Regions from separate parts of the Lysinibacillus sp. SGAir0095 genome, predicted to be linked through region 2. Evidence: riboswitches for the same ligand, from Rfam matches in the RefSeq annotation. Region 2 holds a riboswitch; each other region holds the start of a gene.
The links. A riboswitch is a leader RNA that binds a small molecule or an ion and turns the genes downstream of it on or off. The one in region 2 is predicted to bind cobalamin.
Positions count from the first base shown of each region.

Region 1 (3,875 bases), 1.4 Mb from region 2:
CAAGGCGCTTCTCTTGATTTTGATAAGAGAAATAGGCATCTCCCGTATCAATCCAACCATCTAGATGTAACCCACCTGTCATAATAATTCCTGCTACGACAACTAATATAGCGAACAACAGATCAGAAATAAGGAGATAATCTTCATTCAAAATATAAAGAATACTTATCGTACTCCCCATTAAAAGCCCCAAAACAGGCAACATAGAATACATTGCAGTTACTGTTTTTTTATTCATCGGTAGTTCCATCCGAATCGGTAAAGAGGAGAAAAACTGAAAAGTTAAAAGGAAACCAATAAAGGTATTTTTCACAACGGGCACCGTCCTATTTCCAACGTATATTCTTACTATAATCCATTTCGTAAGCTTCGTCACTGTGGTGAACAATCCATTGATGTAATTCTCCCAGCAAATAACGATAATAATTCACCTCTGTAAAGGAAGAATTGGGCTCATCTAATAGTTCATTGGATACTAGTAAAATAATACCGCCATCCTTAGTCCAATCGATAAGTTGTTTTTTTAATGCCCCAAGGTACTTTTCAATTTCAAGTATTCTGGAATTTCGTTCAAGTTGTTCTGTTTTATAAAGGATATTATTTAGCCAAGTTGTTATACAATCCCAAAGTATTACAGATTTCTCTGCAGAGATGGCTACATCAAACTGTAATCCATCTAGAATTTCCAGTGTATCCCACTTAATAGCTGACTTTTCGCGATCTAGCTGATGTCGTTTGATTCGACTAGCCATCTCTTCATCAAAAGCAACACCGGAAGCAATATAAAACAAGTTGGTCCGCTCAAATTGGTGATATAGCTCTTTAGCATAACATTCAGCAAATGCACTTTTTCCGCTCCGAACACCACCTGAAATAAAAATCATTTTACTCATGAGACTCTCCTCCAAAATTTAATAATAAGCTAAAGTAATTATTAGAGATAAAATCGAAAAGAGCAAACTCTAATTAAGAATTTGCTCTCCTACTTTTTAGTTAAAAATTTCTGGATAGATTGTTGATGCAATTAGTTCGATGGCTTCACCAATTCGTGGACCTGGACGATCTAGGATATCGGCATTTAATACATAAACTTCTTCATTTTGAACCGCCGTAATATTTGACCATCCTTCACGAGCTAAAATTTCTCCTTTTGGATCTTCACTGTAATTTACAGTTGTAATAATTGCTTCTGGATTACGGGTAATTAAATCCTCTTCTGAAACTGCAAACCAACTTTGCTGATCAGCATATATGTTTTCAACGCCAGCCGCTTCAATAAGCTCTTGTTGGAAAGTACCAGAGCCGACAGACCAAATATCTGGAGATGGTGAGATTTCAAAGTATACTTTTTCCTTTTCATCCAATGAAGCCGTTTTTTCTTGAACCGCCGCAATTTGCTCTTCGATTCCTGAAACGATTTCATCAGCTTTTTCTTCAACATTTAAAACTTCAGCTATTTGCTCGATATCACCATAAACATCATCAATTGTTGCGGCAGTTTGAATAACAAAAACCTTCAATCCAGCATTTTCTAATTGTTCAATATGCGTTTCTTCCCCAACTGTATAGGCAAAAACAACATCAGGTTGCATTTCAATTACTCTCTCAGTATTGATAGTCATTGAATCAGAAATTCGTTCTATTTCAAGCGCTTCTTCAGGGTATGTATCAAATTCTGTTGCACCGATAATTTGCTCCCCTACTCCAAGCTCAAATAAAATCTCTGTATTGCTCGGTTGTAATGAGACAATTTTTTCTGGTACTTCCTCAAAAGTCACTTCCACACCGCGGTCATCAACGACTGTATAAGGACCTGATTCTTCAGCTGCCCCAGCGTTTTTGTTTGCTTCTGTATCATCGCTTTTAGCTGGTTCTTCAGAATTACAACCAACTAATAATAATGAGATTGCTAATGGTGCCATCCACTTTTTCTCTAAAAATTTCATCGAATTTCCTCTTTTCGTTTTTTCTTTATTGGATAGGATTTGCTCACAAATGGAATCTCATCTACACCCTGTCTGGAGTTTGTGTAAACGGCCATTACAAAAAATACATTTGCAAGAAGAGCTAAATAATCAAACAATATTTCTGGTACTTCGCGTTCTTCACTTACTTTATGGAGTGCACGATATGATTTTTTTGCTTCACTTCGACAGACATGAAGTAAGGCACCCGCTTCACTGCCTTGAGGCAATAAAAACTGCTTGATTACATCCCCAACTTGGGCAACATAATAATCATATCGGTCACTCAAGACTTGTAAATCAGCCTCCGAAATCGCTAATTTTCCACGTATAGAGCCGTTAAGATGATAAACATTAGGCTGAATAACTTCTAAGTCCTCATAAACAACTCGACAAGCTTCATCTCCACGTAAAACTGGTAAAACAGCTCCAATTCGTGTAGTAAGAGAATCTGTGCGAATCTCATAATCGACTAAACTCCCTTGCTCACGCATAAATGGATAACAACTAAATCGCATATCTTTTCGAATATATACCCCCCCTATCCAATTACATTTAGTGAATAACCCATTCAAACAACAAGAGAAATTATAAAAGCCATCCACAAGAATGGATGGCAAAAAATTACAGAATAAGATTGCATAAAAATATTCACTAAATTAAGCCGTACATTCTCTTAAATTCCGAAGAGGGTATTTACGATCAGAAAAAGATAGGTCTCCTGGCTTGTGCATAGCATTTCAAAGAGCCTTCCCATCTAGATAGACAGTGGCAAAAATCTTGAAACTAACACATACAGTTGCGGATACAGCTTCGGCTTTTTACCGAATTCCCTATTAAGCGTTCATACGCATCTCTTTCTTTGCAAACAGTATTCACTTAACAGCAATATAACATATTTTTCAAAATAATAGTATTTAAATTTTTCAGTAGAATTTAGTAATAGATTATAATGCTTAACTACAACCTAAGCATTTTCCATAGATTTCGAATTTGTGCGCCTCAATCGTATATCCCGGAAGTTTTTCGTTCAGCATCTCCATTGGACAAATCGAGATTTCTTTAACGTTCCCACATTCCATACAAATAAAGTGATGATGATGGTGATCAGATTCGCATTGCATACGGAAATTTCTTTCACCACTTAACTCAGTTTCTTCTAATATACCAAGATCAACAAAAGTAGCTAAATTGCGATAAATCGTATCGAAGCTCATTCCAGGAAAGTCCTTCTTCAATACAGATAAGAGATCCTTTGCAGTTAAATATTTATCAGTCTCTTCGAACATATTCAATATTAGTTCTCGTTTATCCGTTTTTTTATAGCCGTTTTCTTTTAATATTTCCCATGCTTTAGTTAGGTTCATTTAACTGCTCCCCTTTCTTTTGCATTTGTTTTAAGTATAATTTTTTTAACAAGGATGACAATCAATAAAATTAATATAGAGGTTACAACAATTGTACCACCTGGTGCCAGATTTAAGTAGTAAGCGCTTGCTAATCCGATGATAACAGCGGCTTCACCAAAGAGGATTGAATAAATAATTGTTTGTTTAAATCCTTTGGCAATCCGCATACTGGCTGCAACAGGTAGTGTAATTAATGATGAAACTAAAAGAATTCCAACAATTCGCATGCTTGCAGCTATCACTAAAGCAACTACCAGCATAAATAAGAAATGAATCCATTTTGCAGGCAGTCCACTAGCATTTGCATATTCTTCATCAAAAGCAAGGACAAACATTTCTTTGAAAAATAAGAATATAAATAAGATAACTACAATAGCAATACTCACTACAACCCATAAGTCCTGTCTTGATACTGCCGAAACCGAACCAAATAAATAGCTCATTAAGTCTGTATTAAAGCCACTTGCAAGAGATACAAAAATCGCAGTTAGACCAATACCTG
Region 1 is NZ_CP028083.1:2,480,449-2,484,323, forward strand. Features, by position in the region: gene C1N55_RS12215 (adenosylcobinamide-GDP ribazoletransferase) at 1-238, opposite strand, end outside; gene C1N55_RS12220 (bifunctional adenosylcobinamide kinase/adenosylcobinamide-phosphate guanylyltransferase) at 327-893, opposite strand; gene C1N55_RS12225 (ABC transporter substrate-binding protein) at 990-1,946, opposite strand; gene C1N55_RS12230 (hypothetical protein) at 1,943-2,494, opposite strand; cobalamin riboswitch at 2,658-2,837, opposite strand; gene C1N55_RS12235 (Fur family transcriptional regulator) at 2,921-3,331, opposite strand; gene C1N55_RS12240 (metal ABC transporter permease) at 3,328-3,875, opposite strand, start outside.
Region 1: linked by a shared signal. The riboswitch ahead of C1N55_RS12230 (hypothetical protein) and the one ahead of C1N55_RS19105 (glutaredoxin family protein) in region 2 are both predicted to bind cobalamin.

Region 2 (3,875 bases):
TTGCTGGTCCCAAAATATTTGAGCGAGCTCACTTGTTGGTTTATTCCAATTGACTGCCTCATAAACTAAATTTGACATGCTACACACTCCTCTAATGTTTGCAAACGTTGTCGTACATAGTAAACCGACTTGATTCCTCTCATCCAAGCGTAAATATAAATTTTTGCTAGTTGTTCGGTTGTCCACGCATCAGTCACATATAACGTCATCGAAATCCCTTGATCGACATGCTTTTGTGCAGCAGCGTACAAATCGATTAAATCATAAGCATTCACATCATAAGCCTCCACATAGAGGTGTGCATTATCATTCGTTAAATATGGCATTGGGTAAATTGTGCGGCTATCTGCGTAATCTCGCACTTCTACGCGTTCTGTGCATGGTGAGATGGACGCCGTGCAAGATCTTATATAACTGATTGAACCAGTTGGAGCAATTGCCATTCTATAGCTATGGAATAAACCATATTTTTTTACATCTTCCGCTAATTCCTTCCACATTGCTGCAGTAATAATCGGCACATTCCCTAGCGCACGAATCGTTTCTGAATGGAATGGCTCTTCTACTTTGTTGATATATGGTTCAAAGTAGTTCCCATTGGCATATTCACTTTCTTCAAATTGGTAAAAGGTTTCTCCACGCTCTTTCGCAATTTCCATCGAACTTCTTAGAGAATAGTAGTTTAACGCTTCCATAAAACCATCAATAAATTCAACGGATTCCTTTGAACCATACATTATTCCTTGTGTCACTAAATGCCCATGTAAGTTCATGACACCTAAACCAACTGAATGCATTAACTTATTTGCTTTTGCAACAGAAGGAACGTTTTTGATATAAGTCATTTGAGATACATTTGTTAATAGCCTCATTGACGTATCGACTAGTTTCCCAAAATCAGCTACTTTACTCGCTTCATGTATATCAATGGAACCTAGATTACAAGATACATCTAATCCATACTCATTTGGTTCGTCTTGATCTGTGATAATACTCTTTTGCTGGACTTGTAAAATTTCCGTGCACAAATTCGACATTTGCACTCGACCTATGTTTTTTAGTGGATGCACTTCATTTACGTTATCATCAAAAATTTCAAATGGGTAACCCGATTCAAATTGAGCTTTTTTGACTTCTGTATAAAGCTTTCTTGCATTTAATCGTTTTATTTTGCGGATTTTTGGATTATCCAGCAACTCGTAATACATCTCCGAAATAGAGATTTCAGACATCCGTTTACCGTATTCTTTGTAAATATCGTAAGAGCTAAAGAGAACGATATCCTTATCTCTTTTCATGAGTTCAAAGAAAATGCTCGGAATGATAATACCTGTAGATAGTGTCGCCAGGCGGATTTTATCATCAGCATTTGGTTTTTTGGATGAGATGAAATTCTCGATATCTGCATGGAAAATATTTAAGTATACAACGCCTGAACCATTGCGTTGACCGAGTTGATTGGAATAACTAAAGGAATTTTCTAGAAGCTTTGCAACCGGGATAACACCACTTGCACGATTAAGTATCCCTTTTATAGGATCTCCTAATGGACGCAGATCTGTTAAATTAACACCAACCCCACCACCAAGGCGAGATAGTTCCAAACAGTAACCAATATTTTCGGCGATACTGTTCATTGAGTCATCCATCGATAATTTAAAGCAGCTTACCAGCTCCCCACGAGCTTTCTTTCCACTATTCAAAGCTGTAGGTGTAGCAGGTTGGTAGCCTTCCATCATGGCTTCCACCGCTCGTTCTGCTAGGTCTGCATCACCTTGCGCTAAATACAATGCAATAATCACAATTCGATCTTCATATTTTTCAAGAATCTCTTCACCATCACGGCTTTTCATAGCATAGCTGTCATAGAATTTACTCGCACTCATAAAAGAAGGGAAGCGGAAGTTGTAATCATATGCTTTTTTATATAAGTGTTTAATAAATTCTAGGTCATACAGTTCAATAAATTCTTTTTCGTAATACCCTTCTTCTACTAAATAACGAATCTTCTCTTCTATATCGATAAAGTAGCGTAAGCGTACGTTTACATATTCTAAAAAGTAACGTCGTGTCGCCTCACGGTCCTTTTCCAGCTCTAATTGCCCGGTTGTGTTATAACGATTCAGCACATCATTATTTAGTTTCAAATATGTTTTCATTCAATGACCCTCTTTTCATAAAACTGTTGAATCGCATTATAATCTTCCTGATACCCACGCAAGTCTAGTTTACGTACTAACGGGATACGGTAACTTGATGCAATTTTTTCCCCTGCGCCACCAAATACATGATGTCCAAAGTTGCTATTTCCGCTCACAACGACCCCTTTACAAAAGGCTCCATTTCGCTCTAAAAATTGCGCAACTTTCAGTGGAATGTCCCCAAGCCCATCTGTATATGTAATCAAAAGAAAGGGCTTGTCCAACTGCAATCCTTCTTTTATCTCAACGGCTTCACCCTGTATTTTTGAAGCAATATAGCGTACGTTTCCAGTTCGACTCGCATAAGCAATCACCCTGCGATCAGCTCAATTTGAGAAACAATCTCTTGCACATCCCCTACCAGTTGTCCATCAAACTCTAAAACAGGTACTGAAAGGAAGCCTGCGTCTATAATCGTTTGCTTTGCTTCTTCGTCTTGATCGATATTCACAACTTCTACTTCAAGCCCTGCTCTTTGCAGTTCTGATTTTACCCACATGCATTTTGGACAGATTGTTTTTGTATATAATTTCATAAAATCCCTCTTCTCTATTAATCTCTTTTTTTCTTCAATACCACCTTGTACAATGTGTAAACAGAGGTAGAAATTACTAATTTTTAGTAAAAATTAAAAGGTTATCTCTTCGAAAAAAGATAACCTAAAATTGGAAACGTCCTAAGTGAATTGTATAAAAAGGATGCGTCCCCATTTCTCAATCCCCGAAGAAATGATTGATCTGTTTTACTAGGCAGGTCTCCTGGCTTAGCTTCACACTTTGATTCCCTTCCCATGTATTTACACAGTGGCACACGAATCATTGTCAGCATTACAGTTGCGGGGACAGCGTCGGATTTTCACCGAACTTCCCTATTAAACTACATATAGTAGTACCTACATAAAACAAACACAATATATAGTTTTAATTTACGAAGATAAGTGTAGCACATATCCCAATATGATGTAAATGAGTAAAATTTCATTTACCATATTAAATATATGCTATCAAAATAAAGTCCATATGGAGGTGAAATTTATGGCGGTATCCGTTTTAATTACGAGTGATTTACACGGAAGACTGGATCGCTTTGAACATTTAATAAAAAAAATGAAGGCTTTGAATCCAGATTTAGTGATAGATAACGGGGATTTTTTAGATGGAAGTCCAGCATCTTTTTATTACAAGCATTTTCATAAAAAAAGGCACCCGATGATTGAGCTAGCAAACGAAATCTATGATGTTGCCATTTTCGGTAATCATGAATTTCATAATAATCTAAAAGCTATAGAAAGCTTTCGTTTCGATTGTCATTTCCCTTGGATTAGCTGTAATATGGGGGACTTTGCCAAACCCTATTTTATAAAAGATATTGGTGGAAAAAAATTTGTTGTTGTTGGTGCGACAACTCATTACACACGCATTTGGGACGAGCATGGATATCTAGAGGAACTTCAATTTGAAAATACGTTAAAGGCTCTACAACACTGGGTGGAGGTTGTAAAAACAAGTGAAAAACCAGATTATCTCATCGTTTCCTATCATGGCGGTTTTACCGAGGATCCCACAACAGGCACCGTGTTTCAAGAACGCGTTGGTGAAAATCAAGCAAATGAAATTTTAGAATTGATCCCTGACATCGATTTACTCATTACTGGTCACCAACATCTATCTATAA
Region 2 is NZ_CP028083.1:3,886,043-3,889,917, forward strand. Features, by position in the region: gene nrdF (class 1b ribonucleoside-diphosphate reductase subunit beta) at 1-78, opposite strand, end outside; gene nrdE (class 1b ribonucleoside-diphosphate reductase subunit alpha) at 66-2,159, opposite strand; gene nrdI (class Ib ribonucleoside-diphosphate reductase assembly flavoprotein NrdI) at 2,156-2,515, opposite strand; gene C1N55_RS19105 (glutaredoxin family protein) at 2,512-2,736, opposite strand; cobalamin riboswitch at 2,932-3,112, opposite strand; gene C1N55_RS19110 (bifunctional metallophosphatase/5'-nucleotidase) at 3,236-3,875, shown strand, end outside.

Region 3 (3,875 bases), 1.1 Mb from region 2:
TTTGGTATCAACAGCAGTCATCATTCCAACCGTATTTGTTGGAGAAAATCCTTCATTTATTAAATACTGAAAATATTCTTCCTTTACATGCTCAATATCATAATCCGGGTTTACTGTCCGATTGATGAAGCTCGCATACCAACCCATTCCCGCATTATGTACTGCCGATGAAAGCACCCTTAAAGGAAAATCGGATTTAAATTCAACATATTCATCTTTTATTGTTAAATGCCCTTCTGTAATCACTTTTTCTTCAGCTTGTTCTCGTAATTCAGGTAAAATTGTCATTTGCGGCTTTGGTTGTTCGGGATGTGCTTGTATAGAAATCCCTGTATCATAAACAGCCATAATTTGTTCTTCAAGTAATACCTCATGTGGGGCACCATTAGCTCTGACTTTACCCTTTTCCATTAAAAGTATTTCATCACAGTAGAGTGACGCCAGGTTAATATCATGGAATACGGAAACAACTGTTAAATTATTTTCGGTAACTTCCTTACGGATCATATCTAATATTTGCTTTTGATGTGCAATATCTAAATGATTTGTCGGCTCATCAAGTAACAGTAAACTTGAGGCCTGTGCAAGTGCTTGTGCAATGAAAACTCTTTGCTGCTCCCCACCGGATAGAAATTCCAAATAGTGATTTTCATATTTTTGGATATCCGTCTGCTGCATTGCCTTTTTTACTGCACTTTCATCTTCTGCTCCCCAACTTGAGAAGAAGCCTGATTGATGTGGGTACCGGCCAATTGACACGGTATCACGAACTGTACTCGAAAAGGCTGTTGCATGTAGTTGAGGTAAGATCGTCATTTTTCTTGCTAACTCACGAGTTGAGTATTCACCTATTTCTGCTCCATCTATGTGGACCGTTCCAAAAGTAGGACTCATTATGCCACTGATTACCTTTAATAAGGTTGACTTTCCGCATCCATTTGGTCCTAGAATTCCAACCATTTTGCCTTTTTCTACTTGAAATGTAATATTTGATAGAATGGGGGTTGCTCCGTAACCACCTGAAATATTTTGAACCTGTAGCATATCTTCACCCCCTGCTTCTTCGTTGTTTAAAGAAGATATATGAAAAGACAGGTGCGCCAATAAAGGCTGTAATCACACCAATTGGCAATTCTGATGGTGTGATAATCGTCCTAGAGACCAGATCACAAATAATCAACAGACTTGCTCCATTTAAAAAGGATAAGGTCAATAAATGACGATGATCCGTTCCCCAAAGCATACGCGTCATATGAGGAACGACTAACCCAACAAAGCCAATGGTACCAGATACTGCAACTGCGGCTCCCGTAAGCATCGAACCTCCAGTTAAAATCGCATACTTCCTAAACTTTACGTTTACACCCAAGGCCTGTGCTCGTTCATCACCATACATCATTGCATTTAATTCTCTTCGGTTAAGCCACAAAAGTATGACCCCAATCAAAACAAAGGGCAAAATCATTTGGACATATGGCCATCCACGCATAGATACACTGCCAAGTAACCAGCTTGTAATTTCACGTAGCTGTTGGCCAGTAAGCGCAATCATTAACGAAATACACGATCCCAAAAATGAACTGAATATTACTCCAGTTAAAATAAGTGTTTCCATTTTCATGGAGCGATCGATGAAACGGGCAAAGGTTAATACGAGAAGCATCGTCAAAAATGCCCCAACCATGCCGAAAAGTGGCAGGGTGTATGTCCCTATTACAGGTATTGAAAGACTAAAGAAAATTGTTGCCACTGCACCAACAGAAGCTCCTGAAGAAATTCCAAGCGTATATGGATCAGCTAAAGGGTTTTTTAGCAACCCTTGAAAGGCTGCCCCTGCAATTGCTAATGAGGCGCCGATCAGACCTGCTAATATAACGCGAGGCATTCGAATGCCCCATAAAATACTGTAAGCACTGGGATTTGTTTCGTCATCCCATAATGTTGAGATGGGGACATCTGCTGAACCAATGGACACCCCAAGCCAAATGCTAACTAACAAAATAACTATTGATGAACTATAAGCAAGCATCATTCTTTTTTTCACAATGTTACCTCAAGACTATTCTTTACATTATTATATTTTTTAGTAGAAATTAAAATCGTTTTTATCATATTGTTTTTCTTGCCATTTCACAAAAATAAAAAGCCTCCCTAGCCAAAATAGGGAGACGGTTCAGTAATTGATATCATTACAATCCTTGTACTCCCCCTATCCTCGTAAGGTGTGAATCTATCATCATAAAGGCAGGTCTCCTGGCTTATGTTCATCGTGCTCCCTTCCTTCCCATTACACACTTCTTGTAACAGTGGATTGCAGGGCCACTCCCATTTACAGTTGCGGGACAGCGTTGGACTTTCACCAACTTCCCTTTTACTCTTTTTGCTAGTCTAGCAAAAAGACCTTTACTACTTATGAAATTATTTCTTTCTATTATACTTTAATTATGGAAAAGAATGTATAAAACTTTCGCTTTCATTGCTTGATGAAAAACAAAGCCTCCTAATCTATCGTATCAGTCATTTTGTTTCAGAACTAATTCAGCTAATTTCTTAATTGTTAAATCATCCATTGGTGGGTTATGGAGACCCGCTCGTACATCACGGTAATAACGCTGAAGCGGATTTGTGCGTTGCAGACTCTTTGCGCCTACAACTCGCATTGCTTTATCCACTACAGTGATGGCAGCATTGGTTACTGTATGTTTAGCCACGTTTACTGCATTGACAATTACTTCACCTTCCGCTACCGTTAACGTTCTACCATTTTGTTCTCTATTTTTTAAATCCACATAGCTTTGTGCTGCACCATACAAAGCGAAGCGTGCTTTAGCTAGCTCCAGTTCAATTTCTCCAAGTAACGCTTGAACATTCGGTAATGATGCAATTGTTCCTTGAATGCTATTTGGTGAATGGGTATTTGCAAATTGTATGGCATAATCACGTGCTGCCTGTGCAATTCCTAAGTATGTTGCAGGAATGACCAGTAGCCACCCATTCAATTTAAAGCCAGTCGTATAGTTAGGAACTTCAACTAGATCTGATTCTTCTAATTGCACTTCACTTAATACAAAATCATGACTACCTGTTCCCCGCATCGCAATAACATCCCACGTCTCTTCAATAGTAATACCTGGTGTATCTTTATGTATTAAGAAGAAACCGATTTTTTCCTCTTCCTCAATCCATGCCGAGGTTAAAAAGTAATCTAGCTCGGGTAATCCAGTTGTATAACTTTTACGTCCAGTAATTACCCACTTGTCACCATTTCGTTTTGCTGTAGTTCCAGGACGCCCTCCTCGAATGGGGCTACCTGTTGCTGCTTCACTTACCGCCCTATTGATGATTGCGCCTTTTTCTACCGCTTTAGCAAAGTTCTCTAGTTTCACAGGTTCCCAGTATTTATTTTCAAATAACTCACCTACCGTTAATACCGTCCAACCTATGGAAAGTGCAGTACTTCCGTCGTAGCTCGCCAGTGTTTCCTGTATTAAAATCGCATCATAAACACTAAAACCCTCTCCCCCTAATTCTTTTGGTAGAGTAATTTTTGTATAGCCAATTTCTCTTAGCTTCTGTATATGTTCATGAGGAAAGACAGATTGCTCATCAATTTGTTGGGCATTGTTTTTAAATTCCTCTTTTAAGGATGCCAATTTTTCTAACCATTTCCTTTGTTCCTCCGTTTTAATAAATAGACTTTTCAAATGATCATCTCCTCATTTAACGAAATCCGTACTACATCATACAGCCATTTTACTTTTTGGATCTTCCATCCGTCAATTCTTACTAACTTAATATGAATTATAAAATGAAAAAGAGCGCCATTTCAAAATGGAGCTCTCTTTTTAATATTAGATTATTTCATGAAAGTATTG
Region 3 is NZ_CP028083.1:798,275-802,149, reverse strand. Features, by position in the region: gene C1N55_RS04085 (adenosylcobinamide amidohydrolase) at 1-1,044, opposite strand, end outside; gene C1N55_RS04080 (FecCD family ABC transporter permease) at 1,049-2,032, opposite strand; cobalamin riboswitch at 2,226-2,420, opposite strand; gene C1N55_RS04075 (acyl-CoA dehydrogenase family protein) at 2,514-3,704, opposite strand; gene C1N55_RS04070 (acyl-CoA dehydrogenase family protein) at 3,852-3,875, opposite strand, start outside.
Region 3: linked by a shared signal. The riboswitch ahead of C1N55_RS04080 (FecCD family ABC transporter permease) and the one ahead of C1N55_RS19105 (glutaredoxin family protein) in region 2 are both predicted to bind cobalamin.

Region 4 (3,875 bases), 1.9 Mb from region 2:
TGAAAATGCAGATTTGCAATTATCCGATACGGCACGCTCATTCATGGCTGGTATCATGAAACATGCAAAAGGATTCACAGCGGTAACTAACCCATTAGTAAACTCTTACAAACGTTTAGTTCCAGGATATGAAGCACCATGTTACATTGCTTGGTCAGCTCGTAACCGTTCACCATTAATTCGTATCCCTGCGTCTCGCGGTCTATCTACTCGTGTTGAATTACGTTCAGTTGATCCATCAGCTAACCCATATTTAGCATTAGCTGTTCTACTAGAAGCAGGTTTGGATGGTATCCGTAACGGTTTAACACCACCAGCGCCAGTTGATCGCAACATCTATGTTATGAATTCTGCTGAGTTAAAAGAAAACGGAATTGAGAGTTTACCAGGTTCTCTACTTGAAGCTCTTTCTTACTTAGAACAAGATGAAGTAATCAAATCAGCACTTGGTGAACACATCTATTCTAACTTCAAAGAAGCAAAAGAAATTGAATATGATATGTTCCGTACAGCTGTTCACCCATGGGAACGTGATCAATATTTAAAAATGTACTAATCTTATAGATGAAGTAAACCGTCTCGATTTTGAGACGGTTTTTTCTATATATAGAATGATCAAATTCATTCTTTTCTTAACTATGAAGACAGGTAAAATCAAATTAGTCAATCGTTTGCTTCAACTCATTTTACTAGATTTCACTCATATACTTGTAAAAGAATAAGTTTGAAAGTAAGGTGAAGGTTTGCCGAAGAAAATTGTCTCTATTTGCTTAACATTACTCATTTTAGCTGCGTTGATTAATACAATATCGAAAAATCTTTTTACGAATGAACAAGATCAATTGGAGGTTGTATTTGATGAAGAGGATTCAACATCCTTGAATCAAGCAGTTGATCAAGAGCCTGAGGTTGAAGAAGGTGAACAACAGGTTGAGTACCGATCGATTGATGAACCAGAAATTTATCATGATCATGAGGAAGGAGGGCATAATCATGATGACCACGAACAAGAAACAGAGGTACGAGCACTCAATGTGAAAGCACCGAATTTTGAATTAAAGACTTTAACCGGTGAAACTGTTCGATTGTCAGATTTAGAGGGGAAAAAGGTGTTTATTAATTTTTGGGCAACCTGGTGTGCGCCTTGTGTTGAGGAGATGCCTGCTATACAACGTTTCTACGAAGAACATGCCAATAGGGAGAACCTCGTAATTCTTGCAGTAAATGCAACCGACTTAGAATTGAACATGGATAAAGTAAAAAAGTTTGCCTATGAATATGGAATTAGTTTCCCGATTTTATTGGATGAAAAGGGGGACGTTTCGATTAATTACGAAATTCTGACTATACCAACAAGTATGATAATAAATGAAGAAGGTATGGTTGTTGAGCAGATTATAGGGCCAGTTACTGAGGAAATGTTAGAGGAGAAGTTAATAGATTAATAAGAAGGAAATTTCCACTTATTTCTAAAATAGGTATGAAAGCACTATGATTTGTTCTTGAACAAGCTAATAGTTAAGATTATACTCAATTGTAAGTGAATAGAATTGCAGGATAAAGGTGCTAATCATGTAGCTTAATAGGGAATTCGGTAAAATGCCGAAGCTGTTTCCGCAACTGTAAGTGCAGATGAAATAAGAAGATGCCACTGTCAAACGAAGAAAAAAGCTTCTAGTAGATGGGAAGGTTCTTAGAGTAAAAGGATGCACAAGCCAGGAGACCTACCTTTCTCTGATCGTATCAAATCTCTTCGGAATTTAGGAGAATGTACGGCAAATAGACCAATGGGTATATGGATAGGTACTTTATATGCTTTTTTCTATTTTCCGCTATTTCTCAATTTGAGAGCTAGCGGTTTTTTATTTTGTCATTTTATCTTGCATGCAATTCACTAAAAAAAGAAACAAGGGGGTTTTGGTAAGTGGATCTATTTAAAAAAGGCTTGAATGTATTTCTAACATTTTTGTTAACGCTTTCATTATTTTCGCCGGTAACAGTAAACGCTGATGAGCTGACAGATAGTTCAACTGTACAGGTTCGAATTGAGGGGCTAAATGAAACAATTGTTCCACTAACAGCGGTTGATGTAAATGCTAATGAAATTTATTCAGAATACGGTAGTCTACTAGATTCGATGGATGAAGGTGATTCTACTGTTTATGCCATTCATGCAATTATTAAAGCATTGGATCAAGCAGGTTATGATGTCGAAAACTCCAGTGAGTTTGATTTTGGCGGAGGCATGTATATATCAAATATTGCAGGCTTAGAGACATTTAGTACCGGTAGCCAGGACGGTTGGATGTATACGCATAATCATGTTATATCCAATTATGGCGTAAGCCAGCAAGAAGTTAAAGATGGCGATATGATTGTTATGTATTTTACAACTAATTGGGAGAACAATCCATATACATTTTTTGAACACCCAGGTTATTCATCTGAAATTAATGAAAATATTACATTGAATTTACAAGGGGCATTTAAAAATGAGGATTGGCAGGATTATCATGCACCTATTGAAAATGCAGAGCTTGTCATCAATGGCGAAAAATCTCTATATATAACAGATACAGAAGGTAATGTCACACTTCAATTTTCTGAACCAGGTGAGTATGAAATTACCGCAGTTCGAGGTGAAGGAAAGTATAGTAATATTAACCGTCCATTTACCAAGATAACTGTACATCCAGTAAATAGTGAAGGATCAAAAACCAGCAGTCCGGTTGATAATGATGATGATCAAGCGATAGCAAATGTTATCTCACTTATATCTTCGCTTCCAACGATTGAAGAAATTAGTGAAAGAAACCAATTAGCGATTCAAAATGCCCGTCAAGCTTACGAAGCTTTGAATATAGAACAAAAAGCACTTGTAACAAACTTAGAAATACTTGTTCAAAAAGAAAATGCCTATAATTCATTAGTTCGTGTTCATGATGTTATTTCTCAAATTGATACATTGCCACAGGTCGATATGGTTAATGCAACACATGAAGAATCAATTGTACAAGCAACAAATGAATACGAAAAATTAAGTGACTCTGAAAAAATAGCGGTTACTAATTTTGTAAAATTACAAGAATTGCAAAATCGATTAATAGAACTCAAAAAAATATTAATAACAAAAATTACATTAACTGAAAAGAACATTTCATTACCTAAGGTTGGAGATACTGCTTCTATTAAAGTTACATTAAAACCAACAAATGCAACAGAGCGAGTGATCTGGTCAAGTAGTGATGAAAAAGTTGTTACAGTTGTAGATGGCGTTATTCGGGCCATTGGTAAAGGAAAAGCAACCATCACTGCTGCTTCAGAAAGTGGAGATGTCAAAGCATCCACTAGTATAGTAGTTTCTCCAACTATAGAAGAAGCTTTATTATCCTCAAATGCTTATTTACTATCAATAACACCAACTCCAAAATTTGGCAATGAATGGAATGTTTTTGCCTTAGCTCGAGGAGGATATGAAGTTCCAGAGGGTTACTTTGAAACTTATTACAATAATGTAGCTGCCCATCTTCAAGATAAAGAAGGTGTTTTGAGCGGGAATAATACGGAATATTCGCGTTTAATTATTGCACTTTCAGCAATCGGAAAAGACGCTAGAGATGTTGGTGGCTATAACTTAGTAGAGAACTTAGCAGATCTTGATAAAGTGGTAAGACAAGGAATAAATGGTGCAATTTTCGCTCTAATTGCATTGGATACTCAAAATTATGAGATTCCTGATATTGTTACAGAAAATAGAACAACTCGTAACAAGTTAATCGAGTTTATATTGCAAAAAGAAATATCGGGTGGAGGCTTTGCATTAAGTGGCACGAATCCAGATCCTGATATGACGGGAATGGTGATTCAAGCATTAG
Region 4 is NZ_CP028083.1:1,595,258-1,599,132, forward strand. Features, by position in the region: gene glnA (type I glutamate--ammonia ligase) at 1-556, shown strand, start outside; gene C1N55_RS07865 (TlpA family protein disulfide reductase) at 744-1,445, shown strand; cobalamin riboswitch at 1,545-1,747, shown strand; gene C1N55_RS20665 (S-layer homology domain-containing protein) at 1,925-3,875, shown strand, end outside.
Region 4: linked by a shared signal. The riboswitch ahead of C1N55_RS20665 (S-layer homology domain-containing protein) and the one ahead of C1N55_RS19105 (glutaredoxin family protein) in region 2 are both predicted to bind cobalamin.